Regions from separate parts of the Jannaschia sp. M317 genome, predicted to be linked through region 2. Evidence: riboswitches for the same ligand, from Rfam matches in the RefSeq annotation. Region 2 holds a riboswitch; the other holds the start of a gene.
What was found. Region 2 has a riboswitch for thiamine pyrophosphate ahead of K3551_RS03455 (thiamine ABC transporter substrate binding subunit). Riboswitches for the same ligand answer to the same signal wherever they lie in the genome.

Region 1 (16,112 bases), 710 kb from region 2:
CGCGCGCCCCTGACCGACCATGTCGTCGCGCGTCTCAGCGATGTCGCAGCCCAGCAGATGCGCCGCCTCGGGCAAATTGGGCGTCATCAGGGTCGCCATGGGCAGCAGGACGTCGCGCAGGACCTGCACCGCATCGGGCTGCAGCAAGGCCGCCCCGCCTTTGGCAATCATCACCGGATCAAGGACGATGGGGATGGTCGCGTGCGGTTCAAGCGCCTGCGCAACGGCGACGGCGATGTCCGCGTTCGCTATCATCCCGATCTTGATCGCATCGACGCGGATATCCGCAAAGATGGCCGCGATCTGATCTTTCACAAACTCCGGCGGGACAAGGTGAATGCCTGTCACACCTTGGGTGTTCTGCGCTGTCAGGGCCGTGAGCGCGGCCATGGCAAAGGCACCATTCGCGGAAATCGCCTTGATGTCGGCCTGGATGCCGGCCCCGCCAGACGGGTCAGACCCCGCGATGCTCAGAACGTTCGGGATCATCGGGACTGTCCTGCTGCAAAGCCATCAAATGCGCGCGCGGCCGCTTCGGGATCAGGCTGACCACAGATCGCGGACACGACGGCCATGCCATCCGCGCCGCTACCAAGCACAGCCTTGATATGATTTGCCTTCAGCCCGCCAATCGCGACGGACGGCAAGGAAGACAGGGCCACAAGCTGTGCCAACCCGTCAAACCCCACCGGCTGCGCGTGGTCGGCTTTCGTCGCAGTCCCGAAAACGGGTCCCAGCCCAAGATAGTCGACAACCGCCGGGTCAGCATCGCGCACGGTCTGAGCCGTCTCACAGGACAGCCCGAGGATCTTGTCCGCGCCCAGCATGGCCCGGGCCTTGGCGGGTGAAATGTCGCCTTGGCCGATATGGGCCCCGTCGGCCTTTGCCGCCACGGCAGCGGTCACATCGTCGTTGATGATCAGCGGAACGTCCGTGCCGCGCAGCGCCGTCCTGAGCGCGATGGCGCATTCAATGCGCTGCGCGGTGGTTGCGTGCTTGTCGCGCAGCTGAACCATCGTCACGCCGCCGGCCACCGCACGGCGTACGGTGGCCACGACGCCGGCCTGTTGGCAAAGCTCGGGATCGGTCACCAGATACAGCCGCAATCGGGTTCTGAGCGCTGTCACTATCCGATGGCCCCGGCCAGATCGCCAGGCTGAGCCGCGGAAAGCGCGTCGAGGAAATGCATCTGAAAGCTGCCCGGCCCCTGGGCCAGTTTCGCGGCGGCGGTCCCTGCGATCTTGAAATGGGCCATCGCGGCGAGGGCTGCGTCAAATGCGGGGCCTGTCGCGGCATAGGCCCCCATCAGGGCCGTCTGGGAACACCCCAGGGCCGTGACCTGTGGCATCAGGTCAGAGCCGCCGGAGACATGCGCCTCCTGCTTGCCGTCGGTCAGGTAATCAACCGGGCCACTGATGGCCACGACCGTGCCGAACTGATCCGCAAGCGCCTTTGCGGCCCCCCAAGCGGCTTCGACGCTGTCGCCGCTATCTGCCCCTTTTCCGGTCCCCGCTTCGCCTGCCAGGGCCAGGATCTCGGATGCGTTTCCGCGCACGATGGTCGGACGTTGCGCCAGCAAGCTTTGGGCCGCGCACTTGCGGTAATCCGTGATGAAATGTGCAACGGGATCGAACACCCAGGGGATGTCGTTGGCCGCCGCGCTGGATGCCGCCGCCGTCATGCTTTGCAGCCAGCTTCCGGAGAGCGTGCCGATGTTGATCGTCAGGCCACCACAGATGGGCGTGAACTGCGCCACTTCTTCGGGGGCATGCACCATCGCGGGCGACGCACCTGCCGCCAGCACGACGTTGGCCGCGATATTCATCGCCACGTAGTTGGTGATGCAATGCACCAAGGGTTTCTGGTCGCGCAGGGCGGTCAGCATAACGTCGGGGGTCATGGGTGGGCCTCTTTTTGCGAACGAAAAAGAGGCATGAATTCTGCAGTGCAAAAGACCATAAGACCTCCCTCCGCCAGCATTATCTGGTTCAGGTTCAAAGGGTACGTCTCAGCTTTTCAGCGCCCCTGGTACGCAGATGGCTAGTCGTTCCTGGACGGGGCGTCAAACGGATTTGAGATCCGCGACGACAGAGGCAAGTGTCTGTCTGGCCGCAACGCGGTGCCGTCAGCCCAGCAATCGCTGCATCGCCAGCCCCATCACCTGGCCGCTGTCGACCATGTCCTGCACGCCGATCCATTCGTCGGGCTGATGCGCCAGATCCAGCACGCCGGGGCCGTAGGCGATGCAGTTCTTCAGCCGCCCGATCCGGTCGATGTGTTTCTGGTCGTAGGTGCCCGGCGACACGACGTAATCGGCGGATTTGCCCAGAACCTGCTGCACTGCGTCCTGCACCACCTGCACGACGGGGGCGTCTTCGGGGGTCATGGTGGGCATGACCTCGAACAGGTCGCGGATTTCATAGCGAAAGTCGGGGCGGCGCGCGCGGACGCGTTCCATCATCGCGGTGACTTCGGCTTTTACCTCGGCGATGTCCTCTTCCATCAGAAACCGCCGGTCGATGGTCAGGGTACAGCGGTCCGGCACGCAGGCGGACGGCAGGCCGGTATAATCGGCGTCCTGCACGGGTTCGCCGCCGTGGATCGCGTTCAGGTTCAAGGTGGACTGCCGCGCGCCTTCGGGGACGACGGGCATCGCGGTGCGTTTCCCCGCAAGCAGGGGGAACAACGTCGCCTCCATCTCGTCCAGAACGGCCCCCATGTGGCGCACGGCGCAATCGCCCAGAAACGGCATGGAGCCGTGGGCGATACGGCCCTTTGTTTCGATCTCGGCCCACCAGACGCCGCGGTGGCCCAGGCAGATACGGTCCTTGTTCAGGGGCTCGGGGATGATGACGTGCTGCACCCGGTCGGGGTCGAAGAACCCGCGTTCCGCCAGATAGGCAACGCCGCCGTAGCCGCCCGATTCCTCGTCCGCCGTGGCGCTGATTTCGATGGCCCCGCTGAAATCGGGGTGGATGTCGGCAAAGGCCTCGGCCGCGATGACAGAGGTCGCCAGCCCGCCCTTCATGTCGCAAGCCCCGCGCCCGTAGATGCGCCCGTCCGCCAGTTCTGCGCCGAACGGATCGCGGGTCCAGCCGTCGCCGACCGCCACGACATCGTGGTGGCTGTTGAAATGCAGCGTCTCGCCGGGGCGGGGGCCTTCCAGTCGGCAGATGACGTTCCAGCGAGGGTATTTGTCGGAATCGCCCAAGGCCCCTTCGGCGCGCACCATCTGAACCTGCCAGCCCCGTGCCTGCATCCGCGCGCCCAGCAGGGCGCAGATGTCGTGGTAGTGCAGGCCCGGCGGGTTCAGCGTGGGAATGCGGATCAGGTCCTGGGTCAGCGCCACCAAGTCGTCGCGGCGCGTCTCGATTTCGGTCAGCAATCTGTCCATCGTTCCCCCTGTTTGCACGTGTCACCTGTGCCACGGACCGCATTATCCCCTTGGCGGAGCGGCTGCAAAACGCGACAGTGATCCCCATGTGGTAGGAAGACAAAGATATTCTCAAGACGGGAGGCACCGCGTGGCCGATTTCAATCAGCAGATTCAAGAAAGCCAGAAACAGGTCACGGCGGCACAGTCCAAAATCTCGGAGATTACGAGCCGGATCGAAGCAGCACGCGCCAAGCTGGATCAGGGCATCACCATCGACGTGGAAAACGCCACGTTGGAGGATGTGCACGCCCATACCGACACGATGAACGCAAACATCGCCGAGTTGATCATGGGGCTGGACGATGTGACGGCGGGGTTCTCCAAGGACTTCGACGAGATGCGGTCCAAGACGGGATGGGAAAGCTTCGTCGGCATTTTCGCCTCCGGCAAGTCGGAAGCGATGCGTCAGGAGCGGCTGCGGTCGGCGTCGATCGACGACAAGTTGCAGGACCTGATCTCCAAGTCCGACACGATCACCCAGTTGCTGCAAAGCCAGTTGGCGATGCTGAACAACCAGCGCACCAAGGTGGAAACCAACCTTTCCGGCACCCTTGATGATCGAGAGGCCGCCGTGGCGGAGCTGGAACGCATCCGGGCAGAGATCCTGGCCATGGACCCGCGCCTGATCGAGTTGGAAAACAAGATCTCGGTCGAACAGGACGCCACCGCGCGCACCCAACTGGAAAGCGATCTGGCCGAGGCCAACACACGTCACAACGAATTGGTGCAGGCCGAACAGGTGGCGCTGGCCCGGTCGCAGACGCTGGAGCGCTATATCGAAAAGGGCAAGACCTGGGTGGACAGCCTGCAGAACCAGGCGGCGACGCAGATGGTGCTGATCAACAAGCTGGAAACGGACACCAAGCAGCGGGTCGTGTTGTACGACGCCTTGTCCAAATCGCTGAAGACCGCGCAGCAGCAGGACGTGGCGCACCGGATCAACGAAATCGGCGTGAAAACCGATCAGGAGGCGCAGCAGGCGATGGCCGCGATCGGGGCCGCAACCAACAGCCGGATGGCCGAAATGCTGGAAGCACACGAAGACCACATGGTCTTCGCCCGCGACGTGCTGGAGGCCAAGGCCAAGGCGGACGAACGCTTTGCCCGCCGCTTTCAGGCAATTGTCGAGAAGCACGACAAGAACCTTTATGGCGGATGAGGCGGTGACAGAGTTTCCGCCGGAAATCCTGGCCAGGACCCTCGCCGAAGACGTTGCGCGGCACCCATGACGCTGAAGGAAGACCTGATCCGCGACCACGCGGGCCTGCAGGAAAACCGGCAGGCACGGCGCTATTTCGCGAAGTTCGAGACGATCCTGTCGCATCTGCCCCGCGTCGCCGCCGAGATGGAGCGGGACGGGCGATTGACCCGCCGCGAGTTGGAGGTGCTGGGCCTGCACCTGACCGCGTTGGGCCGGACCTTTCGGGCCTTGTCGCACAAGTATCTGATGACCGGGCGCGACACCGGCGTGTTTCTCGGCTCGCTCACGGTCGACCGCTCCGCCTCCGGGTTTCCGGTGATGCGGGAGTTGATGTCCATGGCCTCTGACGCGGCGCAGGCGGGCGGGGTCGAGGACCGCATTCCCGAGCCGGAGGAGCTGAAGGAGGCGATGCTGGCCGCAATCCTGGGCGAGCGACGCATTCCGACGGATCTGCAATATGCCATGTCCCAGCGGCTGTATCGGGACCTGCTGCTGGATGGCGCGCTGTTCTGGCCACGCAACGATGTCGTGCTCAGGGGGCTGACCTCTGAGCCGCGGGTTTACCTGATGCACTGGTCGGCCTGGGACGGACAGCGCAACCTGCCGGTGATCTGGATGATGGAGGTGGAGGACGTGGGCCGCACGCCCTTGCGCGACGACTTCGCGCGGCTGGCGCGGGTGCAGGGGCATCTGATGGCCCAGGCCCTGCCCGAGTTGAAGCTGCTGACCGTGGCCAAGGGGTTCGACGATGATTTCGACCAGCTGCAGCCCAAACGCCTGCGACGGCTGACCGTGGGGCCGATGTATTCCTCGGCCTACACGCGCCAGACCGAGGGGCTTGGTGCCGTGATGGAGGCCGCGCGCGCCCCGGCGGGCGAGGATTGGGCGCTGGCCTGGACGTTGGAGACGCTGGAAGCGGAGCGGACACGCAGCGAAAGAACCGGATGGTTTTCCTCTGCGGAGCGGGCCGTCTGGGCGTTGGAGCCGTTGGTCGGGGCCGAGACCGGCGCCACACGGATCGAGCGTGCCGCCATCCTGCCCGAGCGGATCTATCAGGCCCTCGTGGAAAGTGGCGCGCCGGGGTTTGCGGATGTCGTCAAATATGTCGTCGGCGGCGGGCGGCTGTGGCGGGCCGGGTGAATGGGGATCACCGGGCAGGGGGGCTCTGCCCGCCGTCGCCATCGGGCGACTCCCCCCAGGATAGTTTGAAAGCAGAGAAGGAACGGGGATGAGCCTGTCCGGAGACGCGGTGGAATTGACAGAAGCGGAAATCGTGGCCCGATACGGCGCCGCGCTGACCCTGCTGGAGGGGTTCGACCATACGCCGCGATTGGCGCGTGCAGAGGCCCCCGCGCGGGCGGAGCGGTCGCCGGGGATCGGCACAAGGTCGCGGTTTCGGTCCACCACGCCGGGGTTGGTGACACGGTCGGGGCCGCGGGCCTCTGGTGTGCATCTGCGCGAGGCTGTGGAGGGCGAAGAGTTGATCTCGCCCACGCGCGCGCACCTGTTGCTGGCGCTGCGCCGTGCGCTGGCGATTGCCATGGCCGTGGGCGGTGCAATCGAGGATCGCAGCGGCCTGGACGGGCTGAAGGCCGCGAACCTTGCCGGGCGATTGCCGTCGCAGGATGCGGGACGGTTTCGGGAATTGCTGGAGGCGGAGGCGCTGGCCGTGGGCCACGTCTTTGCCAACGCGCTGGCCTTTCTGATCGCCCCCTTGCGCGGCAGTGACACAGCCGAGGTCCCCCCGCCGGAGGAAGTGCTGACCGACAATGCGCCCGCCATGCTGGAAGGGCTGCTGTGGGAAATCGACCAGCGGATCGACGGGCTGGACGACGGCGCGATGGTCGCCACCCTGGCCGCGCAGGCGGAGTTGTTGCTGGAGAGGTTGGCCGATCGGGCGCGGGCAGCGGCACGGGCCTCGGTCTATGGCGAGGTCACATATCGGATCGAGGCAGATGACCTGACGCTGAACGGCTTCGCCCCGGCGCTGCGCGCGGCGGGCAAACCGTTGACCATGCAGTTCAAGGCCCCCCACGAGGTGGTGGGCAACCACATCGCCAAGCATCAGGCGCTGAAGCTGTCGAAGATGCTGATGGCCTATGATTTCGACCGCCGCCTGAACCCTTTTGCGGATCTGGGGGGGTTCATCTTCACCTTCATGGGCGACGGGGCGCCGGGCACGGGCAAGACCACCCTGATCCAGATGATGGCCGGGCTGATCCACGGCTATTGCGAGGTGGCGGGCTATCCGTTCCGCTACGAAAACCTGAGCACCGACAGCATCGACAGCTACCAGGGGAAATCGGCGCAGAACGCCAAGGCCTTTATCAATGGGGTGCTGGACCCGAACGTGATCGGCTTTGGCACAATCGACGACATTGACCAGCTGGCGGGCAAGCGCGGCGACCGGCAGGCCAGCGCGGGCCAGTTGGAAATCACCGCCGTCCTGATGGAGAGTTTCGCAGGCGCAAATACCGTCGTGCGGGGCAACTGCACCTTTGGCATGTTCTCGAACTACCCCGAAAACGTAGACGACGCCCTGCGCCAACGGGCGGGCGCGCGGTTCCTGGTGGACGGGCCGCAGACGCAGGCCGACTACATCGACATCCTGGCGCTGCTGCTGGGCAAGCGGCACGACATCCCGCTGGGCGACCACGACTTGTTCGCGGCCCAGGAGCTGACGCGCGCGGTGGCCGAAAGCTACGCCAAACACGCCCGTCCGGCGGAACAGCGTCTGGCCCAGGTTTTCGAAGACGTGCGCGACCGCATCGGGGACCTGGATACGATTGCCAAGATCGGCACCTACCTGAAGGGCATCCAGGAGGCGGACGAACGCTTCACCGGGCGGGCGATCAAGAACATCACAGACGCGGTAAAGGTCCGCGCCATGGACGTGGATCTGCCGGATGACTGGTTCGAGACGGCCGACGCATTCATGCACCGGTCCTACGACGAGAAACTGGCCATGGTGTCAGAGCTGCGCGTGCCGATCACGACAGAGATGGTCCTGCAGGAGGTCAACCGCTACGCCGACAGCGAATTCCGCTATGCCGACAAATCCGACGAGGTGGCCATCGACGCCATGGTCCGCGACATGGGCCGGGCGGAAGAGGCCAAGCGCCGCTATCTGGAGGGCAAGGCATGAGCCTGATCCTGCCGGTTCTCTTCCTGGCCGCGCTGGCCTGGATCGTGCCCTGGGGGCTGGGTCGGGTCCTGCCCGAAGGTCTGGGCTGGCTGATCGTCAACGGGATGATCTCGGTCGTGGCGCTGGCGGTCGGGGCGGGGGCGTTGTTCGTTCTGCTTTACGGCTCGGCAGGGGGCGTGGTCTGGCAGGAGGCGCCCTGGCACTTCGTTTCGCTGTCGGCCCGGTCGGCCATCGTCTGGGGGCCGGTACTGGTTCTGTCGCTGGCCAACCTGCCGCGCGGGTGGCGGGAGGTGGAGTGGTGATGGAACGTTCACGGGCCTTCCCCCCAAGCCAGCCACGGCCAGGCGATAGGGGGCCGACATGCACCGCCTGATCCGCCACGGACTGATGTTCGGGGGCCTCTTCGAGGTGTCCGCCCCGGCGCTGGTCGACCGCTACAACCGCGCGTTGGCGCACCTGATCGGCAAGCGCACCGCGCTCGACAGTTTTCATATCGACCTCAGCGGGTTCTCACCCGAGGTGGGCGATGAATTCGGGGACATGGATTACCTGAACCCCGGCGGCTGCAACCGACAGATCATCCTGCTGTCCACCCAGCAGCGCCACGCCCCCCTGTTGGAGATGAAGTTCTCGACCACGCAGGACATCCTGCGCGCCTTTATCGCCGCCAACGAGGCGCAGTTGTTCACCCTGACCGCGCGGGATGCGGTGGCGGGGGAATTGCAGAACTCCGTTTTTGGGGTGCCGGACCCGGCGCGGTTGCTCGACATCCGTTCGGTGACCGTCGAGGCGGATACCACCACCGGCATCGTGCGCGACGCCGAGGAACTGGACCGCCTCGTTACCCGCTTCCGCGAGGAGGAGGACGCCTGGTGGGACGACGTGTTGGTGGCGCGGATGATCGGGCTGGCGCAGACGACCGGCGATGTGTCCCGCGCGCCCGTCCGGTTCGAAAGCCCGGTTTACCAGCAGGACGATTTCTGGACCGCCCATCACGGGGGCGTCTACATCTTCCGCTCGGTCGAGCAGCCGGCGGTTGTCGCGAACGCGCCCTTCCGCGCGCCGGGGGTCGAGGTTCTGGACCTGGCCGACCGGCATCTGATTGCGACCTTCCTGCGCGCCAACGGTCTGGTCCAGCCCATCGTCGAGGGCCGGGGCCAGGCGGCGGCGGGGATCCTGCGCGAAAAGCTGGACCATCTGGTGATCGACGCACTGGGAGCGATGGGCGAACTGCCAGATCAGGTCGACGACCGCGCCCTGCGCCGTGCGATGCAGCGCCATGGCGCGGCCTTGCCCGCCGAGGTGCATTCCCTGGGCGCGATGCTGGCCTGGGCCGAGGGCCGCGGCGACTGGCCCCATATCGACAGCGGCAACGCCGCCTATTTCCACACGCTGCGCGCCGCGCCGGGGCCTTTGCGCGACCTGGTCAACATGCTGCTGGCCGAACTGGCCCCGCAGGATTTCCGCCAACTGCACATCTGTCACAAGCCGTTGTTCTACGACCGCTACCGCCGCGCGTCCGAGCCGTGGAAGGAATGGGTCGCGGCCCGGCTCGCCAGGGACTACGCTGCGGATCGCGGCGGGGTGTGGGCGCATCTCTATGCGTCGGACGTGGCGCGGCCAATGCCGAAGGTTGCGGCCCGTGTGAAAGGACCATGGGGGTAGAATGCTGGGACTGTTGAGACTGGCCGTTGTTCTGTTGATCGGGCTGACGGTGATCTATTGGGCGCTCGTCTTCTACTTTCGGGCGGGTGAAAAGGACCGGTTGGAGAGGGAATGGGCCGAAACCCAACCGCCTCTGCCGGAGGAAACCTTTGTGCGCAACGGATTGCGCGATTATCAGGGGTCCTTGCGTCGCAAACTGCTTTGGGCTGTCTATATCATTCCCATCAGCGCGATCTGCACGCTGATCTATTACGTGAACTACGCCTGAGGGGGCCTTGCCATGCGGTTTGTGAAATGGGGTCTGGGCCTGGTCGTCTTTGCGGTGGCGGGTGCGTTCCTGCACTATACCCTGCCGCAGACCGATATCGTGCGCGTGGTGAACACCGAGGTGCAGCGCTTCGACTTCGGCGAGAATTCGATCTTCTGGGCGGGCGGTGATGTCGGGGCGGATGGCACGGCCGTCAATCGCGACGTCCGCATCATCGAGACGGTCAAACCCAACGGCCGCCCGTCTGTCTATCGCAACGAGGACACGGGATGGGGCTGGCCGCCGTATTTCAAACTCGACAGCTCGAACCTGCAGACCGAGGCGCGCGACCTCGTGTCGACCTCCGCCGATCCGCAATGGGTGGCGCTGACGCATTACGGCTGGCGGTCGGAATTCCTGACGATCTTTCCGAACGCCGTCGGAATTCGACCTGTCGACAGTCCGGATGCGACGATCATCCCCTGGTTCAACATCATCTTCCTGACGATCCTGGCAGCCATCCTCTGGGCGATCGGCGTGCGCATCCTGAGGTTCCGACGCAACCGCATCGACCCGTTGATCGAAGATGCGGGCGAAGCCTGGGACGAAGCGGGCGACCGGGTCGCCGCCCGCCGAAAAGGTCTGCGTGCCTGGCTGGATACCTGGAAGGGAAAGCCCCGCGTGTGAGACGACCGGAGTTTTCAGATCACACCGTGATGCAGGTCTAGGGCTTTGGCCCCGCTTCGTGTCTGGGCGCAACGCCAAGCTTTGCCGCCGCCGTCGGGTCGACCTTGGTCGGTGCCCAGAGGGGTACGCCCGACCGAAACGCCGCGCGCCCGATCATATGAGCCGCGACAGGGGCGGTGATCAGCAGGAACACCACGATCAGAACCGCACGCGCGATGGTCGGCGCATCGCCGATCCCCGCCGCCACGGCCAGCATGATCAGGCCAGAGGCCAAGGTCCCCGCCTTTGTGGTCGCGTGCATGCGGATCAAAACGTCCGGCAAGCGCAGCAGGCCCAGCCCCGCGATGAAGGCGAAAAACCCGCCCAGCAGGACGCAGGCCGACAGGAACAGCTCAAGCATCCGGGTGCTCCTTCTCGACGGGCGTCGGGGCGATGGTCTTGCGCTCGATGAACCGGGCGAGCGCGACAGTCGCCAGAAAGCCGATCAGCGCCAGGACCACGGCCACATCGAGGAAGGCGGTAGACCCGCTCTCGAAGACGAAAAGCCCGCAGAACGCCACGATCAGAACCGTCATCGTATCCAGCGCCACGACCCGGTCGGGCAGGGACGGGCCCTTGACCAGCCGCAGGAACGACAAGACGACGCCCGCCATGACCATGACAAAGGCGGCCTGTACGGCAAAGGCCAGGATCGGCATGGATTCGATCATCGGTGTTGTGACGGCTTCGTTCATTCCAGCGCCTCCCGCACCCAGCGTTCCATGCCGTTTTCGATGTCGGATGCGATCTTTTCGGGATCGTCGGCGAACATCGCGTGCACGAACAGCGTATTGCAATCCTCGGTGACATCCAGGCTTAGCGTGCCGGGCGTCAGCGAGATCAGGTTCGTGACCAACAGGACCTCTGCCTCGCCCTTCGCCTTCAGCGGCACGGCCACGATGCCGGGCCGGGCCCTGTGGCGCGGGGTCAGAACGTCCCAGGCGACAGAGAGCGAAGAGATGATCAGCTCCCAGTGGAACAGCACCAGCAGCTTGGCCCATCGCCAGACCCGAACGAAGTATCCGCCGCCGCGGTTCTCGAACAGCGGCTGCACAATCCACAGCGCGAAGAACCCTACGACAAACCCCACCGCCAGGCCCGGCAAGGTAAAGGTGCCGGTCAACGCGGCCCAGGCCACGGCGAGGGTCAGGTTCATCAGAAACAGGCTCATTCGCTCGCCCCCAGCACGGCGGTGACATAGGCGGTCGGGTCCAGCAGCTCAGCCGCGGCGCGTTCGGCGACCTGCACGAAGGGTTCCGGGAACAGGCCGATCACCACGGTCATCGTCGCCAGCATCCCGATCGGCAGCAGCAGCGCCATACGGTCCGCCGGCCGCAGGCTGGACAGGGTCGGTGTGCTGCCGTCGGGGTGCGGCTTCCAAAAGGCCTGGCCCCAGATTTTCGTCATCGAGTAGATCGTCATCAGCCCCACGGCCAAGGCGATCCCCGCGACAACCCACATCTGAATATCCATCGACGCCTTCACCAGCACGTATTTTGCCCAGAACCCCGACAGCGGCGGAAAGCCTGCCAGCGAAAAGGCCGGTATCAGGAACAGGAAGGCCAGGAACGGTGCGCCTTTGTACAGCCCGCCAATGCGGCCCAGTTCCGTGCTGCCTGCGATCCGGTTGGCCACGCCCGCGACCAGGAACAGGTTCGCCTTCACGATGATATGGTGGACCAGGTAGAACACCGCCCCCATCAGGGCGAGCGGCGTCATCAGGGCCAGGCCCAGCACCATGTATCCGATCTGACTGACGATATGGAACGACAGGATCCGCCGGAAATCGGTCTGGGCGGCGGCCCCCAGAACCCCGGTCACCATGGTCGCGCAGGCGACCCACAGCAGGATCGTATGGGTAAAGCCAACGTCCTGCGTGAACACCAAGGTGAACATCCGCATCATGGCATAGACGCCCACCTTGGTCAGCAGCCCGGCAAAGACCGCCGAGACCGCGAAACTGGGCGTGTGGTAAGACGCAGGCAGCCAGAAAAACAGCGGGAAGACCGCGGCCTTTACCCCAAAACCCACCATGAACATCATCGCGATCACGGTCATCAACCCGTCGTCGACGGTGGGGACGATCCGGCTCAGATCCGCCAGGTTCAGCGTGCCGGTCGTTCCATAAAGCAGGCCGATGCCCGACAGGAACAGGATCGTCGAGATCAGGTTCAGCGTCACATACTTGATGCCCGCATCCAGCTGCACCCGCTTGCCGCCCAGGATCAGCAGTCCGAAGGACGAGATCAACATCACCTCGAACCAGACATACAGGTTGAACAGGTCGCCGGTCAGAAAGGCCCCCGTCACCCCCGCGATCAGCACCTGGAACAGGGCGTGGTAGCCCAATTGCTCCATCTCGTCGGTGATATCCGACAAGGCGTAGATCGACACGGCCAGCGCGGTGATACCGGTGATCACGACCATCACCGCCGACAGCGTGTCGGCCACCAGCACGATGCCGAAGGGTGCGGGCCAACCGCCCATTTCAGCGGCTTGCGGCCCATAGCGCAGCACATCGGCCAGCAAAAGGACCCCCGCACCCAGCATCACGGCGGACCCGGCGACAGAGATCCAGCGCCCCTCTCCGTTGCGGCGGAACAGGAAGGCCAGAACCGCCGTGGCGAAGGGCAGGATCAGGGGCAGGGGCAGAAGCCAGGTCACTTGGCGGGGTCCTCCGGCTCGGCCAGGCGCATCTGGTCGCTGTTGAGCGTGCCAAGGTTCTGGTAGCCGCGATAAATCAGGGTCAGGGCAAAGGCGAAAAGGCCGAACCCGATCACGATGGCCGTCAGCACCAGCGCCTGCGGCAGGGCGTTGGCCACGCCATCGGGCGGTGCGTTTTCGCCATAGGCGATCAGGGGCGGGGCCTCGGGCGTCAGCCCGCCAGAGGCGAAGATCAGCAGGTTCGCCGCATTCGACAAAAGGACCATGCCAAACAGGAACCGCAAGACGTTGCGCGCCAGCATCAGATAGACCGAGGCCGCGACCAGGACGCCGACCATGATGGCGATCAGGACTTCCATCAGACCTCCTCCTCCAGCGCCAGCACGAGGGTCAGGACCGACCCCAGCACGACCAGATAGACGCCGATGTCGAACACGAGAACGGTGGACAGGGGCACGCCCTTGCTGTCCTCGCTGGGCCACAGGAACAGCCACTGCCCGGTGAACAGCGCGTCGCCTGGTATCCAGGCGGCAACACCGGCCAGCAGCGCGATGCCCAGGCCCACGACGGCGATGGTCTGCGGATCCAGACGCAACGCCTCGCGGGCGGCGCGGCTGCCATGGGCGATGGCGTACAGGATGAAGCCGGTGGACCCGATCAGCCCCCCGATGAACCCGCCGCCCGGTTCATTGTGACCGCGCAGCAGCATCCAGATCGAAAACATCAGCGACAGGCTGACCAACAGGCGCGTTGCCGCGCGAACGATGAGCGAGGATCTCATTCCATCCCCTTTCGTGTGCCGCGCAGCAGGGCATAGGCCCCCAGCGCGGCAATGACGACCACGGCGATTTCGCCGAATGTGTCCAGCGCGCGGAAGTCGACGAGGATCACGTTGACGATGTTGCGCCCATAGGCCAGCGGGGCCGAGGTCGCCTCGAAGAACTCGGTCAGTGTCAGATCGAACGGCGTTGCCATGACCGCCAACAGGATCAGTGTCGTCAGCCCGCCGATGATCAACGCCAGGCCCAGGTCCCAGATCCGCAACGTCTTGACCCGCTCAGGGTTCAAAAGCGGCAGTTTCAGCATGGCGACGGCCACCAGAACGACCTGCAACACCTCGACCAGCAGCTGCGTGATCGCGACGTCGGGCGCGCCGAACATGATGAAGATCAACGCCACGCCGACCCCCACCACGCCCAGCGCCGCAACGGCGGTCATGCGCGAATTGGTGAAGGCCACGATGGCGGCACCTGCGGTGATGAAGATGAGAACCGACCAATGTTTGACCCGCAGGTCATCGCCCAGATCGATGGCGGGCCAGATGCCGCCACGCCACACCGACCAGCCCAGTGCAAAGGCCAGCGTCAGGAAGGTCACGAAGATATAGCGCCGCAACTGCCCGGTCTGGATCACGCGGGTCTGCCATTTGGCCCCGGCGGCAACCCAATCCATCAGCCTGTCCCAACCGGGATCGAAGCGCGACTTCCACCCACCCAGCCAGCCGCGCAGGCGGCCGTGCAGCAGGTAGATGACGAAACCCACGGCAAAGGTCGCCAGCGACAGGATCAGCGCCGTATTCACCCCACCCCAGAGGTAGAGATCCACCTTGACCGGCACCCCCGCCACAGCGGCGGCGGCGGGACGCACCAGCGCCTCGGCGTAGTCGGGGAACAGGCCGAGGCCCAGACCCAGCGCGCCCAAAAGCAGCGGCCCGGTCAGCATCGCGACCCCGCCCTCGTGCGCTTTGACCGGTGTGTCGGCCAGCTTGCCCACAAAGGGCCGCCAGGCCACCACGCCCGCGGCCGCGAACATCAGGGCCGAGGCGGCGAAGGTGCAGGCCGTCACCCAGAGCATTGCGGGATCCGCATCCAACGCGGCCTTGTACATGAATTCCTTGCCAATGAACCCGAACAGCGGCGGTATCCCCGCCATCGACAACGCGGCCAGCCCGGCGGCCAGCGCGGTCAGCGGCATCGCCCGCGCCAGCCCGCGCAACACGGTCGCATCCCGCGTACCCGTGCCGTGGTCCACCACGCCGATCATCAGGAACAGCGCCGCCTTGTAAAAGCTGTGAACCAGCAAGAAGGTCATCGCCGCCTTGACCGCCTCTGGCGTGCCGACGCCCAGGAACATGACCAGCGTGCCCAGCGCCATCAACGTCGTATAAGCCAGCACCTGTTTGATGTCGGTCTGCTTGAGCGCCAGGATCGAGGCAAAGACCGCCGTGACACCGCCGAATACCACCAACGTCCAGAACCAGATGTCTGTCCCGCCCAGCGACGGATTCATCCGCGCCAGCAGGTAGACGCCACCTTTGACCATGGTGGCCGAGTGCAGATAGGCGCTGACCGGGGTGGGTGCGGCCATGGCATTGGGCAGCCAGAAGTGGAACGGCACCTGTGCCGATTTGGTGAAGGCCCCGGCCACGACCAACAGAAAGATCGGCAGATAGAGCGGGTGTTCGGCCAGCGATCCCTCGATCGCCGAGATGTCAAAGGTGCCCGCCGCAAAGCCGATCAGGATGATCCCCGCGAGGAAGGCCAACCCGCCGGTGCCCGTGACCAACAGCGCCTGAAGCGCGTTGCGCCGGGCCTTGGCCTGATCGGCGTCGAAGCCGATCAACAGGTAGGAAGAGATCGTCGTGATTTCCCAAAAGACAAACAGAGACAACAGGTTGTCCGAAAGAACCAGCCCCAGCATCCCGGTCATGAAGGACAGCAGATACGTCACGAACCGCGTGTAATGCACGTGCCCGCCCATGTAGGACGATGCATAAAGCGTCACCAATGCCCCGATGCCCGAGATCAAAAGCGCAAAGCTGAGCGACAATCCGTCCAGCAGGATGCCCGTCTCTACCCCCAGCGATGGCACCCAGGCGAACCGCCAGGCCAGAACCTCTCCGGCGGCGACCTGCGGGACGAACTGAGCGAACCAGACGAACAACGCGGTCGGCACCAGGATCGAGATGATCCCAGGTGTTCCCCCAAGAAAGGGTGCCTTGTCCTGCCCTGCCGCCATTGTCTGTCCC
Region 2 (16,112 bases):
CGCCCAGCCCCGCGGGCACGCCGCGCGCCACGCATTCGATGATCGCGCCCACCGAATTGTGGTCATCCTTGCGCAGCCAATCCAGGTGATCCGCGAATTTTTGCGCCGCGACGGGGTCCGGGCACCAGAAATCGTTGCGCGCGATCTCGTCCCAGTCGAACCGGTCCCGATCGATATCCAGCGGCCCCATGGCCGTCATGTAGCCCGTCACCTGCACCTGCGGTGCCAGAACCGACAGCGCCGCCCGCGCCACACCACCGGCCGCCACCCGCGCCGCCGTCTCGCGCGCCGAAGACCGGCCCCCGCCGCGATAGTCCCGCACCCCGTACTTCTGCCAATAGGTGATATCGGCGTGGCCGGGCCGGAATTTCTCGGCGATCTCGCCGTAGTCCTTGGACCGCTGATCGGTGTTGCGGATCATCAGCTGGATCGGCGTGCCCGTGCTGACCCCATCGAAGACACCGGATAGGATTTCCACCTGATCGGGTTCCTTGCGCTGAGTCGTGTGCTTGGACTGGCCCGGCTTGCGCTTGTCCATCCAGACCTGGATGTCCTCGGCCCGGATCGGCACGCCCGGCGGGCAGCCGTCGACCGTCGCCCCCAGCGCGGGGCCGTGGCTTTCGCCCCAGGTAGTGACGCGGAACAGGTGACCGAAGGTGTTCAGGGACATGGGCGCTCTCCTCGGGGGGCGGGTCTAGACGGTCGGGCCCGGCCCGGCAAGCGGTGCTCAGGCGTCGGGGATTTCGCGGGGGGCCCCAGCCTCGTCCAAGGCGACGAAAACGAAATCCGCACTGGTGACCTTGGCCCCCTCCTGCGCGAACCGGGCGCGGGCCCAGACGTCTACATGCATCCGCATCGAGGTCCGCCCAACCGACTTGAGCGTCGCATAAAGCGTGACTTCGTCCCCCACCTTCACCGGGCGCAAAAATTGCATCGCCTCGACGGCCACGGTGGCGCCCCGCCCCTGACTGACCCGCGCGGCCAGATTGCCGGCGGCCAGGTCCATCTGGCTCATCAGCCAGCCGCCAAAGATATCACCCGAAGGGTTGGTGTCGGCAGGCATGGCGATGGTGCGGATGACCAGAATGCCGTCGTCCTGCTGGCGTCCGTGGGATCCGCGCGCCCGGGCCCGGGCCAGGCGGTCATCGACTGCTTCGGTCATCGTGGCGCGTCCTTCGGTCTGTGCTGACCCCGCCCTAGCACAGCCCGGCGCCCCCCGTCACCGCACCGATTGCCAAGCATCGCCCGCTCTGACAGCCTGCCCTCCGGAGGTGGCATCATGCAGGATCACGTAGCTCTTTTGGGCACCAAGGGCGGACCCGCGATCCGCCCGGGCTCGACCATGCCGACCTCCAGCCTCTTGGTGATCGGGGGGCAGCGGATCGTGGTGGATTGCGGGCTGGGGGTGACCCGGGGTCTTTGCGATCAGGGAATGGCACTGGCCGATCTGTCGATCATCTTCATCACGCACCTGCATTCCGATCACTATCTGGAACTAGGGCCTCTGCTGCACACGGCCTGGACCGCGGGGCTGAAGACGCCGGTGACGGTCTGGGGTCCTGCGGGCCTGGACCGGTATTGGGACGGGTTCCTCGCGTCCATGGCCGATGACATCGACCTGCGGATCGTCGACGAGGGGCGGCCCGACCTGCGCGGACTGGTGTCGATCCGGACAATCGACGCCGGGGCTGTCACCCGGTTGGACGGCATCTCGGTGACCGCGATGCGCGTCGATCATCCACCGCTGACGGAGTGTTTCGCGCTGTCGTTTGCCGGGGCCAGGCGCGTCGTCTTTTCGGCAGATACCGCATATTACCCGCCCTTGGCGGATTTCGCAGCCGGGGCCGACCTTCTAATCCACGAAGCTATGCTGCCCGAAGCAGTCCGCGCCCTGGTCGCCCGCGTGGGCAATGGCGACGACCGCCTGCTGCGCCACATCGAACGGTCCCATACCTCTGCCGCCGATGCCGCGCGGATCGCGGCACAGGCAGGCGTCAAGGCGCTGGCCCTGCACCACCTGCTGCCTTCTGACGACCCGGATTTTGGCCCGGACGATTGGCTGGCTGCGGTACGGCCCCATTGGGACGGCCCGCTGCATCTGGGTCGTGACGGGCTACGCATCCCGTTTTGACGACTGGACGTGATGCGGCGTCCCTCCTATGTATCACCCTACCTCGGGGGGCCTTACAGGCTGAGATGCGTCACAGCGGACCCGTTGAACCTGAACCGGTTAAGACCGGCGGAGGGAAGGTGTGACTGTCTCGCCTGAACCCCCGTCCGTCGCCATGGGAGTTGAGACATGAAACTGACCATCGCCACGGCCCTGACCCTGATCGCCCCTGCCGCATTGGCAGAGCCGTTGACGGTCTATGCGCCCGACTACTTTGCCTCCGAATGGGGGCCCGGCCCGGCCATCAAGGCCGCCTTCGAGGCCGGTTGCGCCTGCGAGATCGAATACGTCACCGGCGACCTGCTGCCGCGCCTGCGGCTGGAAGGTGCGCGCACCAGCGCTGATGTCGTCATCGGCCTGAACACAGACGACGCCGAACGCGCCCGCCAGACCGGTCTGTTCGCCCCCCACAACGTCACGATCGAGGGGCTGACGATGCCCGTCGCCTGGACCGATGAAACGTTCGTGCCGTTCAACTGGGGCCACACCGCCTTTGTCTACGACACCACCCGTCTGGACAGCGTGCCGACCACGTTCCAGGCCCTGCTGGACGCCCCCGACGATTTGCGGATCGTGGTCCAGGACCCCCGCACCTCGGTGTCGGGTCTGGCGCTTGCGCTGTGGATGAAGTCGATCTTCGGTGACGACACCGAAGCCGCCTGGGAGGCGTTGGCCCCCAAGATCGTGACCGTGACCAAGGGCTGGTCCGAGGCCTACGGCATGTTCACCGAAGGCGAGGCCGACATGGTCCTGTCCTACACCACCTCGCCCGCCTACCACATCATCGCCGAGGAAGACCTGACCAAGAAGGCCGCCATCTTCGACGAAGGCCACTATGTCATGGTCGAAACCGCCGGTCAGATCGCCACCACCGATCAGCCCGAGCTGGCGCAGGCCTTCCTCGACTTCATCCTGACCGAAGCGTTCCAGTCGATCATCCCCGAGGGCAACTGGTCCCTGCCGGCCAAGCTGGACCCGGCCAAGATGCCCGCAGGTTTTGCACAGCTGGACCTGCCGGACACCGCGCTGCTCTATTCCTCCGACGAGGCAGAGGCCCTGCGCGACACCGTCGTGGCGGAGTTCGAGGCAGGCCTGGGCCGCTAAGGCCAAAGGGCCGGAGCCCACGGTGACCCTCGGCATCCGCATCGGTCTTGCCGCCACGTTAATCGTGGCGGCGGCGCTGTTGCTGCCGCTGGGCGCCGTGGCCTGGCGGGCCGAGGGATTTGCCGGGTTGAAACCGGGGGACTGGAGCGCGCTGCGCTTCACCCTCTGGCAAGCCGCAGCCTCTGCGGCACTGTCGATCCTGCTGGCGATCCCGGTTGCGCGCGCCTTGTCGCGCCGCCGGTTCCGGGGACGCGGCGCGGTGATCCTGCTGCTGGGCGCCCCCTTCATCCTGCCGGTGATTGTCGCGGTCCTGGGCCTTGTCGCGCTGTTCGGGCGCAGCGGCCCGGTCAGTGTCGTGCTGGGCTGGGCTGGGTTCGAGCCGCTGTCGATCTACGGTGCACATGGGGTCATTCTGGCCCATGTCTTTTTCAACATGCCACTTGCCACGCGCCTGATCCTGCAGGGCTGGCAGGCAATTCCGGGCGAACGCCTGCGCCTTGCCGCCTCGCTGGGTTTCGCCCCGGCCCAGACGGCCCGATACCTTGAATGGCCGATGCTACGGGCCATCGTGCCGGGTGTGTTCCTGGTGATCTTTCTGATCTGCACGACCTCTTTCGCAGTGGCACTGGCCCTTGGCGGCGGCCCCCGGTCCACCACCGTAGAGCTGGCAATCTATCAGGCGTTCCGATTTGATTTCGACTTGGGCCGGGCAGCATTGCTGGGGGCGATGCAACTGGCCCTGGGCGTGGGCGCGGCGCTGTTGTCCATGCGGCTGACCCTGCCTTCGGGCTTTGGCGCGGGACAGGACCGGGTGGTCCCGCGATGGGACGCGCGCGGGCTGGGATTGCGGGTTCAGGACACTGGCGCGATCCTGCTGGCTTGTGCCTTCCTGTTGCTGCCCATGGGTCTGGTGCTGGGCGAAGGCATCCTTCATCTGCACCGTCTGCCGGAATCGGTCTGGTGGGCGGCGCTGCGGTCGTTGACCATCGCCCTGCTGGCCGCAATCCTGACGGTGGCCACAGCCCTGGCCATGGCGCGCGCCGCGATCCGCAGCGGTGCGGTCGAGGTCATCGGCACCCTGTCCATCGCCGCCTCGCCGCTGGTTCTGGGCACCGGGCTCTATGTGCTGCTCCTGCCTTTCGTGAACCCGATCGGGCTGGCCCTGCCGGTAACTTTGTTCGTGAACGTGGTGCTGGGCCTACCCTTTGCGCTGCGCGCCCTGATCCCTGCCATGCGTGACCTGGACCGGGACTATGGCAGGTTATCTGCGTCCCTCGGCCTCGGTGGCCTGTCCTGGCTGCGCCTTGTCGGCCTGCCGCGCCTGCGCCGTCCCGCGGGCTTTGCGGCCGGGCTAACGGCGGCGCTGGCGGCGGGGGATCTGGGTGTGATCACATTGTTTGCCACCCCGGATCAGGCAACGCTGCCGCTGATGCTGTATCAACTCATGGGCAGCTACCGGATGGAGGAGGCTAAGGCCGCCGCCTTGCTCCTCGTGCTGCTGTCGCTTGGCCTGTTCTGGATCTTCGAGAGGGGGAGCCGCGATGCTTGACCTGGATGCCATCCGCATCACGCTGGGCACCTTCACCCTGCGGGCCGATACCTCCTTGCCGACCGGTGGCATCACCGCATTGATGGGGGCCAGCGGGTCGGGAAAATCCACGATCCTGTCGGCCATCGCCGGTTTCCTGACGCCGGCGCAGGGACGGATTCGCATAGACGAGCAGGATGTGACCGACCTGGCACCCGGCGCGCGGCCCCTGTCGGTTCTGTTTCAGGACAACAACCTGTTCCCGCACCTGAGCGTCGCGGAGAACGTGGGCCTGGGCCTGCGCCCGGACCTGCGGCTGGATGCGACGCAGCGGCAGGCCCGCAGCGACGTTCTGGCCCGCGTCGGGCTGGATGGCATGGACACGCGCCTGCCCCGCGACCTGTCGGGCGGACAGCAAAGCCGCGCGGCCCTGGCGCGGGCCCTGTTGCGCAGGCGGCCCTGGCTCTTGCTGGATGAACCGTTCTCGGCGCTTGGCCCCGCGCTCAGGCGCGACATGCTGACCCTGTTGCGGGACACGGCGCGGGCCGAGGGTCTGTCGGTTCTGATGGTCACGCACGACCCCGACGATGCGCAGGCCGTGGCGGACCACACCTGCGTTCTGGCGGATGGCGTGCTGGCCGATCCGGTGCCGACCGGCCCGCTGTTCGCGAACCCGACGCCCGCGCTGCGCGCCTATCTAGGCTGACGGATTGCGCCGCAGGACCGAGGCGTTCAGGGCGGCAGCGATCGTCACCCAGACCAGATAGGGCGCGACCACCAGGAACGCGATCTTGTCCAGCGGCCAGAGGCTGACCAGCAACCCCGCAACGGCGAGCCACAGCAGCACGATCACCACCAGCCCCGCCTTCATCCGCTGCAACCCGAAGAACACGGGCGTCCAGAGGGTATTCAGCGCGATCTGCAGGGCCCAGAAGGCCATGGCATAGGCCGACCCCTCCAACGGGGCGACCCGCGCGCCCGCAAAGGCCAGCGCCAGATAGAGCGTCGTCCACACCACCGGAAACACCCAGTCGGGCGGCGTCCAGGATGGTTTAGACAAACCCCGGTACCAGGCACCGGGCGAAAACATCGCGCCGGTGGCCGCCGCCGCGCCGCAGGCCCCGAGGAACACAAGGAAGAGAATCCAATCCATACCGCTTAGCTAGACTGCGGCGGGCCGCGATCCAACAGGCGATCCTGCGCGGCAAGTTGGGCGAACACCTCCAGCACTTCGTCGCGCCAGCCATCGCGCGCCGGGCGCGGGTCGGCGGCGGCGGAAACCAGAAAGGCGACTTCGTCCAAGGGGCGGGCATGCAGGATCGGGGACCGGGGCAGAACCGACAGCACCGCCGCCTGTCCCAGGCTCTGCGTCAGCCAGCCCAGTTTCTGCGCCGTCGAGGTATGGGCGCGGGTCGTGATGCTGTCGAACCCGGCGCGGCGCACCTGTCCGCCGATGCCGTCATAGACATGCCGCGCCGCCAGAATGCCGGGACGCACCGATGGCGGCAGCGCGCGTACCCCGGATTCGGATCGGTGATACAGCCGCTGCGCCTCGGCCAGCAGGCGCCGGGTCATGGCGCGGATCTGCGGCGTCGGCTGCGGATCGTCCAGAAAGGCGGCGGGGTCCAGCCCGGCCTCGGCGAACCAATCGGTTGGCAGATACAGCCGCCCGGCACGCGCATCTTCGCCGACGTCCCGGGCGATATTGGTCAGTTGCATCGCCACGCCCAGGTCACAGGCCCGCGCCAGGGCATCGCCGTCACGCACCCGCATCAAGACGCACATCATCGCCCCCACGGCGGCGGCCACACGGGCGGAATAGCCGCGCAGATCCGACAGGCTGGCATAGGTGCGCCCCTGCGCGTCCCAGGCCAACCCCTCCAACAGGGCTTCGGGCAGGGCGCGGGGCATGTCGAAATCGGCCACCACCCGCGCAAAGGCACGGTCCGTGGGCGTGTCCCGCGGCGCGCCCGCATAGACCCGATCCAGCCGGTCGCGGAGCGCCAGAACAGCGGGTGCCTTGTCGCAGGCCAGGGCCACCTCGTCGACGGCATCATCGGCCAGGCGGCAAAAAGCATAGAGCACCAGCGCCGGATCCCGGACCGACCCAGGCAGCAGGCGGGACGCGGCGTGGAACGAATGCGACCCGGTACGGATCGCGGCACGGCAATGGTCCAGATCGGTGGCGGCGCTCATTCTGCGGCCTGCATCATCGAGGTGACGGTTCGGGCCGGTGGCACCAACTGCTCCAGCACTTCGGCCGAGGCGACGACCCCCGGCAGCCCCGCGCCCGGATGGGTACCCGCGCCGACCAGGAACAGGCCCGGCACCTCTTCGGAGATGTTGTGCGGGCGGAACCAGGCGCTTTGCAGGATGCGCGGCTCGATCGAGAACCCGGCACCGTGGGGCGACAAATACCGGTCGCGGAAATCTTCGGGTGTCAGGCACATGGACGGGCCAAGATGCTTGCCCAGTCCCGGCATCACCGTCTCTTCCAGGACGGCCTGCACCTTCAGGCGATAGGTTTCGGCCATCGTTGACCAGTCGACCGGATCGTCGTGGCCCAAGTGCGGCACCGGCGACAGGGCGTAGAACGTATCGTCACCGTCCGGGGCCGCGGTCGGATCGGTGACCGAGGGGCGGTGGATATAAAGGCTCATGTCATCCGAAAGCGTCCCGCGCCGAAAGATATCGCGCAGCAGCCCTTCATAGCGGGGACCGGACTGGATCGTATGATGCCCCAGATCGGGCCACATGTCCCGCGTGCCCTTGGTGCCGAAATACCAGACGAACAGACCCATGGACCAGCGCGACCGATCCAGCTTTTTCGGGGTCCAGCGCCGCTTGGGCCGGTTGCGCAGCAAATTGGAATAGGTGTGCCCGGCGTCCGCGTTCGACACGACGATATCCGCATCCAGAACCTGACCATCGGTCAACCGCACCCCACTGGCGCGGCCTTCGGCGTCCTGTTGCACATGGTCGACCGTGGTGCCGAACCGCAGCACCCCGCCCTGGTCGCGCACCACACGGGCCATGGCCGCCGCCATCGCGCCGACACCGCCCTGCGCATAATGGACGCCGAACGTCTTTTCCAGATGACTGACCAATGCATACATCGAGGTCACCCGCGCCGGGTCGCCGCCGATGAACAGCGGATGAAACGACAGCGCCATGCGCAGCCGTTCGTTGCGCACCCGAGACCGGGCCAAGGCCAGGATCGACCGATCCGCGCGCAGCATGGCAAATCGCGGCAGCACCTTGATGGTTTCCCACAGCCGGTGCATCGGCTTGGTCAGCATGCCTTCGTAACCGACCTTATAGCGCGCCTCGGCATCCTTCAGAAACCGCCGCCAGCCGTCCAGGTCGCCGGGCGACAGGCGCACGATCTCCGATTCCATGTCGGCGTCCTGGGCGCGCGCCTCCAGGTAGGTGCCGTCGGGCCAGCGAATCGTATAGAACGGGTCCAGCGCGGTCAGCGTCACCTCTGCGTCGAAATCCCGCCCGCAATCGGTGAACAGCTTGCGAAACACCTGGGGCGCGGTGACGATCGTGGGACCAAGGTCGAAACGGTGCCCGTCCCTGGTGACGGACGACGCCCGCCCGCCGGGCATGTCCAGCCGGTCCAGCACCGTCACGCGCCACCCCTTGGCCCCCAGACGCATGGCCGCAGCCAATCCGCCCAACCCCGCGCCGATCACGATGGCATGGGACCGGTCGGTCCTGTCGAAGGTCTGGTGTCGGGTCATCGGCGACTCTTTCCTTGACTGTCCACTTCGATTTACACTGAATATGTAACCAACGCCAAACGTTTGTTTGCCAAAAAGGCAATCAGCGCGGCAACCCCGGGAGGCGACCATCCAGACCGTGACCCTCACTCTCTATCGTTTCGGACCCTGGCGGGGCCGTCTCTGGGCCTTTGCGCAGATGGGATTGGCGCGCGCAGCCATGGCCCGCGTGCCCGGCCTGACGTTCTGGAAGCTGCTCGGCTCCGGCACGGGCGAGGGGTTCACCCCCGTGCCCAACACCGGCGTCTACGCGATCCTTTGCGCCTGGACCGACGCCGCAGCCGAGCGGATCGGGACACAGGCCGATGTGTTCCGACGCTATGCGGGCCACGCGATCGAACACTGCACGCTGCGCCTGTCGCCCACCTCTGCGCGCGGGCTCTGGTCCGGGCAGGCCCCGTTTGATGCGACCGCTGTCGACTGCACCGGCCCGCTCGCCGCCTTGACCCGCGCGACCGTCCGCCCGCGCAACCTGTTGCGGTTCTGGCGGCGGGTGCCCGACATTTCCGCCCGTATCGGCACCAATCCTGACGTTCAGCTCAAGATCGGTGTGGGCGAGGTGCCCTTCCTGCATCAGGTCACGTTTTCGATCTGGCCGGATGCAGAGACAATGGCCCGGTTCGCCCGCACATCCGGCCCCCACGCAGAGGCGATCCGCGCCGTGCGCGCAGGGGACTGGTTCGCCGAAGAACTCTATGCAAGATTTGCCGTAACCGGGGCCGAAGGCCGCTGGCAGGGCCGGCCCATGTCCGAGGTGCTCCGATGACAGCCTTTCCGTTCACCGCAATCGTCGGTCAGGACGAAATGAAGACCGCGATGATCCTGACCGCCGTGGACCCCGGCATCGGCGGTGTTCTGGTTTTCGGTGATCGGGGCACCGGCAAATCGACGGCGGTGCGCGCCTTGTCGGGTCTGCTGCCGCCATTGCAGATAGTGCAGGGCTGTCCGGTGAATTCCGCCTTGGTGGCAGATGTGCCGGACTGGGCCGCTGTCCCGGACCCTGTGATCACATCCGGCCCGACCCCCGTCGTGGATCTGCCACTGGGCGTGACCGAGGATCGGGTGACCGGGGCGCTCGACATCGAAAAGGCTCTGACAAAGGGGGAACGCGCGTTCGAACCGGGCCTGCTGGCGCGGGCCAATCGCGGCTATCTCTACATCGACGAGATCAACCTGCTGGAAGATCACATCGTCGATCTGTTGCTGGATGTCGCCCAGTCCGGCGAAAACGTGGTGGAGCGTGAGGGGCTGTCGATCCGGCACCCCGCGCGCTTCGTGCTTGTCGGATCCGGTAACCCCGAAGAAGGAGAGCTGCGCCCGCAGCTTCTGGATCGCTTTGGCCTGTCGGTGGAGGTCGCCTCGCCGAACACCGTGGCCGAACGCGTCGCGGTGATCCGCGCGCGCGACACCTTCGAAAGGGACAAGGAGGCCTTTGCGACCGCCTGTGAGGCGGATCAGCTGGCCCTGCGCGCCCGGATCGTCGCGGCCCGCGACCGTCTGGGCAAGGTCGAGGCACCTGATGCGGTGCTGGAGGATTGCGCCGCCTTATGCATCGCGCTCGGCTCTGACGGGGTGCGGGGCGAGCTGACGCTGCTGCGGACCGCGCGCGCGCTGGCCGCCTTTGAGGGGGCCGAGGTCGCGGGCCGTAATCACATCCGCCGCGTCGCCCCCATGAGCCTGCGCCACCGTCTGCGCCGCGACCCCTTGGACGAGGCCGGGTCGACCATCCGCGTCACCCGCGCATTGGAGGAGGTGCTGGCGTGACCGATCCGCGCTGGCCCCTGGTGGTGCGCGCGCTGGCCTGCCTGTCCCTCGATCCGCAGGCCCTGGGCGGGCTGCACCTGCGGGCGCGGGCCGGGCCGGTGCGCGATGCGGTGGTCAACCGGCTGATACGTGACCTGCCCGCACCCCTGCGCCTGCCCGCCGATCTGCCCGAGGATCTACTGGCCCCAGGTATAGACCTTACCGCGTCCCTGCAGCACGGGCGTTTGGTGCGCCGTGACGGTCTGTTGGCACGTTATCGGTCGCTGATCCTGCCCATGGCAGAGCGGGTCGCGCCTGGCCTGGCCGCGCGGTTGGGGCAGGCGCTGGACCGGGGGCGGCATTCCTTCGTCGCCCTCGACGAGGGCGACGAAGGGGAACGCCCGCCGGTGGCGCTGCTGGACCGGCTTGCGATGACACTCGACCTGGATGGCCTGCGACTTGCCGAAATGCCCATGTTAGAGACGTATTCAGACTGGGACGCGATCACCGAAGAGACGGCGATCGAAACCCTCTCTGCGTTGTCCCTCACGCTTGGGATCGGGTCGCTGCGGCGGCTTGGTCTTGCGCTGCGCCTTGCGCGGGTATCGGCGCAGGTGGATGGGCGCGACACGCTCGTGCAGGCCGATCTCAGTTTTGCCATTGCCACGGCCTTGCTGCCCCATGCGACCAGGATGCCCGCCCCGGAGGAGGAAGAAGCCCCGCCACCGCCCGAGCCGGAGACGGACGCAGCCCAATCCGACACGCAACCCGACACCGGCCTGCCTGACGGTGATGTCCTGCTGGAGGCGGCGCTGGCACTGCTGCCGCCCGACGTGTTGCAGCGGCTGGCAACAGGGACCGTGGCGCGGGCGCAGGGCACGGGTGCGGGCGCGCGGCGCAAGGGGAACCGGCGGGGTCGCCCCCTGCCCGCGCGGCCGGGGCGCATGGACGGACGCGCCCGGATCGACCTGATCGCGACCTTGCGGGCCGCCGCCCCCTGGCAGCGGTTGCGCGGCGGTGGGCCCGGTCAACGGCTTCGGCTGCGCAGTGCCGACATCCATCTCAAACGCTCCGAGACGCGGTCCGACCGGTTGGTGATCTTTGCGGTCGATGCCTCCGGCTCCGCTGCCTTTGCGCGATTGGCCGAGGTAAAGGGGGCGGTCGAGTTGCTGCTGGCCGAGGCCTATGCCCGACGTGATCACGTCGCCCTTGTCGCCTTTCGCGGCGAAGGGGCCGAGCTGTTGTTGCCCCCGACCCGCAGCCTGTTGCGCACGAAACGTCACCTGTCCGGCCTGCCCGGCGGCGGCGGTACGCCATTGGCGGCGGGCCTGCGGGCGGCGCTGGACCTGGGCTTGCAGGCGCGCGGGCGCGGCATGGATCCCGCAGTGGTGGTTCTGACCGATGGGCGGCCCAATATCGCGCTGTCGGGCACCGCCTCCCGGAGCGAGGCAGGGGCCGATGCACAGGCGATGGCCCGTGCCCTGCGGACGCAGGGGATGACCGCTCTGATAATCGACACGGGCAACCGCCCAACCCCTGCCCTGGCCACCTTGGCGCAGACCATGGACGCGCCCTATCTGCCGCTGCCCCGCGCCGACGCCAAGGCCGTCAGCAAAACCGTCGCGGCAGCCCTGTGACGCCCCCGGTCCCCGACGACTGGCCCTTTGCCGCGCACAGCCGCATCGTGCCCGCACGTCCCCATCAGTGGCATGTGCAACAGATCGGCAGCGGTCCGGATGTCCTGTTGCTGCATGGGGCCGGTGCGGCGACACAGTCCTGGCGCGGGTTGGCCCCCCTGCTGGCACGGCGGATGCGGGTGACGATGGTGGACCTGCCGGGGCACGGCTTTACCCGCGCCGGACCGGGTCGGCGCGGGCTGGACGCGATGGCGCAGGACGTCACCACCCTGCTGGCAGAGCTGAACCTGACCCCGCGCGCGATCATCGGCCATTCCGCAGGGGCAGCGTTGGCCCTTCGGTTGTCGCTGGACGCTGCGGTGCCCGTGCCGGTCGTATCCATCAACGGCGCGTTTCAGATGTTCGGAGGCGTGGCCGCCGTGTTGTTCCCGCTGATGGCCAAGGCGCTGGCGCTGAACCCGTTGACGGTGCCGCTGTTCACCGCCGGGGCCAGCCCGGCGCGGACCCGGCGAATGCTGGCGGGCACCGGCAGCAGGCTGGATGAGGACGGGTTGCGGCTGTACCACAGGCTGATCTCGGACAAGGGGCATGTCGCGGGGGCCCTGGCGATGATGGCGAACTGGTCGTTGGACAGGTTGGTGCGCGATGCCGCGGGCCTGTCGGCACCGGTCCTTTTGCTGGCGGGGGACAAGGATGGCACGGTGCCCCCGTCAGTCAGCCGGGATATGGCCGCGCAGATGCCGGACGGACGGTTGTGCATCGAGGCGGGGCTGGGCCACCTGTTGCACGAAGAAGCCCCCGACCTTGCGGCGGGGGCTGTCATCGCATTTCTCGAAGAGGTGGGCGTCTTGCCCCCCGCGCCTTAGCTGGCGTCGTCGGCGAACTGCGCCAGGAACGCATAGAGGTTCACGGCGTCCTCTTCCTTGCGGACCTTGAACGACATCTTGGACCGGCCACCTTCGCCGGACACTTCGCGCAGGTGCGCGGTCGGGTCCTGGACGTAGGCGACAAAGTTCGCCTCGTCGAAGACCAGCCCGGCCTCACCGGCGGCGACGGCCAGATCGGAATAGGCAAAATCCTCGACCATGCCACCGGCACGCCCGGCGATCCCGTAAAGGTTGGGGCCGGTCTTGGCGGCGCGACCGGCCAGAACCTCACCGTCGCCGTTTTGCACGACGTGGCAGGACTGACACTGGCGGAACGCCTTTTCCCCGGCTTCGGCATCGCCGCTGGCGGCGTGACCGTCGGCCAACACGGGACCGGCCGCAACGGCGGCGGCGAGGATAGTCATAGTACGAAGCATTCAGGTTCTCCCATTGAATCGCGTTTGTGGCTCAAGCTAGGGCAACCCGCCTTGTGATCCAATAACAAGTCACCTTTGCGTCAGGCGGTTGCGCGTGCCACGGCGCATTGCTTCCACAAGACCGACAGCGCGGCAACGAGATGATCGATATCCGCGTCCGAATGGCGCGGCCCGGGGGTAAAGCGCAGGCGTTCCGTGCCTTTGGGCACCGTGGGATAGTTGATCGGTTGCACGTAGATGCCGAATTCATCCATCAGATAGTCCGACAGCATCCGCGTCTTGACCGGGTCTTTCACCATCACCGGGATAATGTGGGACGGGTTGTTTTCATGCGGAATCCCCGCCGCATCCAGGCGGGCGCGCAGACGGGCGACCTGGCGACGTTGCTGGGCGCGCTCCACTTCACTGACCTTCAGGTGCCGGATCGAGGTGGTGGCCGCCGCGGCCACGGCGGGCGGCAGGGCTGTCGTAAAGATGAAGCCGGACGCAAAGCTGCGGATGAAATCGCACAGCGCGGCGGACCCGGTGATGTAGCCGCCCATCACGCCGAACGCCTTGCCGAGCGTACCCTCGATCAGGGTGATGCGGTCCATCAGCCCTTCCTGCTCGGCGACGCCACCGCCGCGCGGGCCATACATGCCGACGGCGTGGACCTCATCGAGATAGGTCATGGCCCCATGTTTCTCGGCGACCTCGACGATCTCGCGGATCGGGGCGATGTCGCCATCCATGGAATAGACGCTTTCGAAAGCGACGATCTTGGTGGCGTTCGCGGGCAAAGCCGCCAGCTTGCGGTCCAGATCTTCGGGGTCGTTATGCTTCCAGATGACCTTTTGGGCGCGGGAATGGCGGATGCCTTCGATCATCGAGGCATGGTTCAGGCTGTCGGACAGGATCACCGCATTCGGCAGACGTGATCCCAACGTCGAGAGCGCGGCCCAGTTCGACACATAGCCGGAGGTAAAGACCAGCGCCGCCTCTTTGCCGTGCAGGTCGGCCAGTTCGGCCTCCAGCTCCAGATGCTGATGCTGCGTGCCGGAGATGTTGCGCGTGCCGCCCGCCCCGGTGCCGCAGGCGCGGGCGGTTTCGGCCATCGCGTCGACCACGTCAGGGTGATGGCCCATGCCCAGGTAGTCGTTGGAACACCAGACGGTGACGTCGCGCGTCGTGCCGTCGTGATGGTTCTTGGCGCGCGGGTGCTGGCCGCATTCGCGGGTCAGATCCGCAAAGTATCGGTAATTGCCTTCGGCCTTCAAAGCCTCCAACTGGCTCTGGAACATCTTATCGAACGGCATCCGGCCCCTCCTTCAACAAAGTCTCGTGTTTTGGCAGCATCCAGCGCCACAGTTTCTCGTCCGGCAGGCGGACGATCATGAACCAATGTTCAAGCAGCGCCAGCGCGGTCAGCGCGGCCAGCAGGGCAAAGCCCGCCTGAACAGATCCCGCCCCCGCCGACACCGCGCGTTCCATCCAGCAGGCGGTCGCGAAGGTCAGGGCGGTGACAGAGGTGGGGAACAGCCAATTGATCCGCGCTTCGCGGAAATGGCTGGGCAAATGGGTCAGGGCCCGGGGAATGAACTCCGTGTTCACCTTGCGCACCCCCAGATAGAGGTTGAGCTTGGCGCTGATCCGGGCCGCGTAAAGCACGGCAAAGGTCCAGAAGCCAAAGCGGTTGAGGGCCCCATGGCTGCCGATGGCCAGCGCGATCAACGCGGCGGTCAGCGTCATCTCGTGATAGGCGACAGTGCCCCAGGCGCGAATGAACCGCTCCCACTCCGGGACACCGGGTTTGGCGGGGGTGCGGTTAGGGCCGGTGACGAGGCCGGTCAGGAACGCCAGCTCCAACCAGCCCCAGATCAACAGCGCCGAGGCAAAGGCGATATAGGTCGCGCCAAGGGTCGTTTGCCCCATGCTGGACACGAACCCGACCCCGCCCAGACCCGCCAGCGGCAGCATGGACAGAACCGCCGTCAGATGCCGCCCGGACCGGTCGGCATAGCGCACGACCAACAGGATCGCCCCGGTGGAAAACCACCAGGCGAAAAGGGCCACAAGGGCCGCGATCCAGGGGGAGGCGAACATCAGGTCTGGGCCTCCGTCCTGAAGTCGAACGCCGGGGGCTGCCCGGTCTGCGACCGGGCGGGACGGTATGTGACCGCTTGGATCAATACGACGGCTCCAACCGGGTCTGCACCGGCACCTGATGGCGCTTGACCGGGATCGTGTAGAGCGACGCAAAGGCCAGCGCGGCACGGGCGGACCCGGATGCCTTGCCGATCAGACGCGCGAGGCCGGTCTTCTTTTCGGCCTGTGCCAGATCGACGTTCGCCTTCTGCAACCGCTCCAACGTGGGCTGCCAGCGCGGGTGATCGATATCGAGCGTGATGGGGAACACCTGCTTGGTGATCTCGGAGGTCTTTTCGAACACCGAATGGGCATACCAATCAGGATCGACGCCCAGCGCCTTGTGGAACTCGGGCCGCTGGTGGTCGCGGACATACATGGTGCCGTAGACCGCCGTCAGGAAGAACTTGATCCACCAGACGTTGCGCCCGGACGTCAGCTTCGGATCCGTCTTCATCAGCAGGGCAAAGGCCTCGCCATGGCTGAACTCATCGTTGCACCATTCCCGGAACCATTTGAAAATCGGGTGGAACCGATGCTCCGGGTGCTGTTCGAGGTGGCGGAAGATCGTGATGTAGCGCGCATAGCCGATCTTCTCGCTCAGGTAGGTCGCGTAGTAGATGAATTTCGGCCGGAAGTAGGTGTATTTCTTCTTTTGCGTAAGAAATCCAAGGTTCACGGCAATGCCTGCCTCGCGCAGGGCATCGTTGATGAACCC

Region 1: it holds a riboswitch for thiamine pyrophosphate, as region 2 does, so the genes downstream of both, thiM (hydroxyethylthiazole kinase) here and K3551_RS03455 (thiamine ABC transporter substrate binding subunit) in region 2, are expected to answer to the same signal.

Annotation. Positions count from the first base shown of each region.
Region 1 covers NZ_CP081155.1:1,360,390-1,376,501, forward strand. Annotated here, with positions in the region: gene thiD (bifunctional hydroxymethylpyrimidine kinase/phosphomethylpyrimidine kinase) at 1-489, opposite strand, end outside; gene thiE (thiamine phosphate synthase) at 486-1,127, opposite strand; gene thiM (hydroxyethylthiazole kinase) at 1,127-1,900, opposite strand; TPP riboswitch at 1,949-2,037, opposite strand; gene K3551_RS07055 (acetylornithine deacetylase/succinyl-diaminopimelate desuccinylase family protein) at 2,126-3,394, opposite strand; gene K3551_RS07060 (hypothetical protein) at 3,525-4,595, shown strand; gene K3551_RS07065 (hypothetical protein) at 4,662-5,777, shown strand; gene K3551_RS07070 (ATP-binding protein) at 5,866-7,782, shown strand; gene K3551_RS07075 (hypothetical protein) at 7,779-8,084, shown strand; gene K3551_RS07080 (DUF6638 family protein) at 8,143-9,447, shown strand; gene K3551_RS07085 (hypothetical protein) at 9,449-9,715, shown strand; gene K3551_RS07090 (DUF1523 family protein) at 9,728-10,381, shown strand; gene mnhG (monovalent cation/H(+) antiporter subunit G) at 10,419-10,781, opposite strand; gene K3551_RS07100 (cation:proton antiporter) at 10,774-11,115, opposite strand; gene K3551_RS07105 (Na+/H+ antiporter subunit E) at 11,112-11,591, opposite strand; gene K3551_RS07110 (Na+/H+ antiporter subunit D) at 11,588-13,084, opposite strand; gene K3551_RS07115 (Na+/H+ antiporter subunit C) at 13,081-13,443, opposite strand; gene K3551_RS07120 (Na+/H+ antiporter subunit B) at 13,443-13,865, opposite strand; gene K3551_RS07125 (putative monovalent cation/H+ antiporter subunit A) at 13,862-16,102, opposite strand.
Region 2 covers NZ_CP081155.1:646,576-662,687, reverse strand. Annotated here, with positions in the region: gene aroC (chorismate synthase) at 1-670, opposite strand, end outside; gene K3551_RS03465 (acyl-CoA thioesterase) at 728-1,063, opposite strand; gene K3551_RS03460 (MBL fold metallo-hydrolase) at 1,280-2,131, shown strand; TPP riboswitch at 2,166-2,265, shown strand; gene K3551_RS03455 (thiamine ABC transporter substrate binding subunit) at 2,300-3,274, shown strand; gene K3551_RS03450 (thiamine/thiamine pyrophosphate ABC transporter permease ThiP) at 3,297-4,823, shown strand; gene K3551_RS03445 (ATP-binding cassette domain-containing protein) at 4,816-5,508, shown strand; gene tspO (tryptophan-rich sensory protein TspO) at 5,500-5,955, opposite strand; gene crtB (15-cis-phytoene synthase) at 5,961-6,998, opposite strand; gene crtI (phytoene desaturase family protein) at 6,995-8,548, opposite strand; gene crtA (spheroidene monooxygenase) at 8,667-9,353, shown strand; gene bchI (magnesium chelatase ATPase subunit I) at 9,350-10,351, shown strand; gene K3551_RS03415 (magnesium chelatase subunit D) at 10,348-11,967, shown strand; gene bchO (alpha/beta fold hydrolase BchO) at 11,964-12,833, shown strand; gene K3551_RS03405 (cytochrome c family protein) at 12,830-13,270, opposite strand; gene hemA (5-aminolevulinate synthase) at 13,351-14,565, opposite strand; gene puhE (putative photosynthetic complex assembly protein PuhE) at 14,552-15,352, opposite strand; gene acsF (magnesium-protoporphyrin IX monomethyl ester (oxidative) cyclase) at 15,435-16,112, opposite strand, start outside.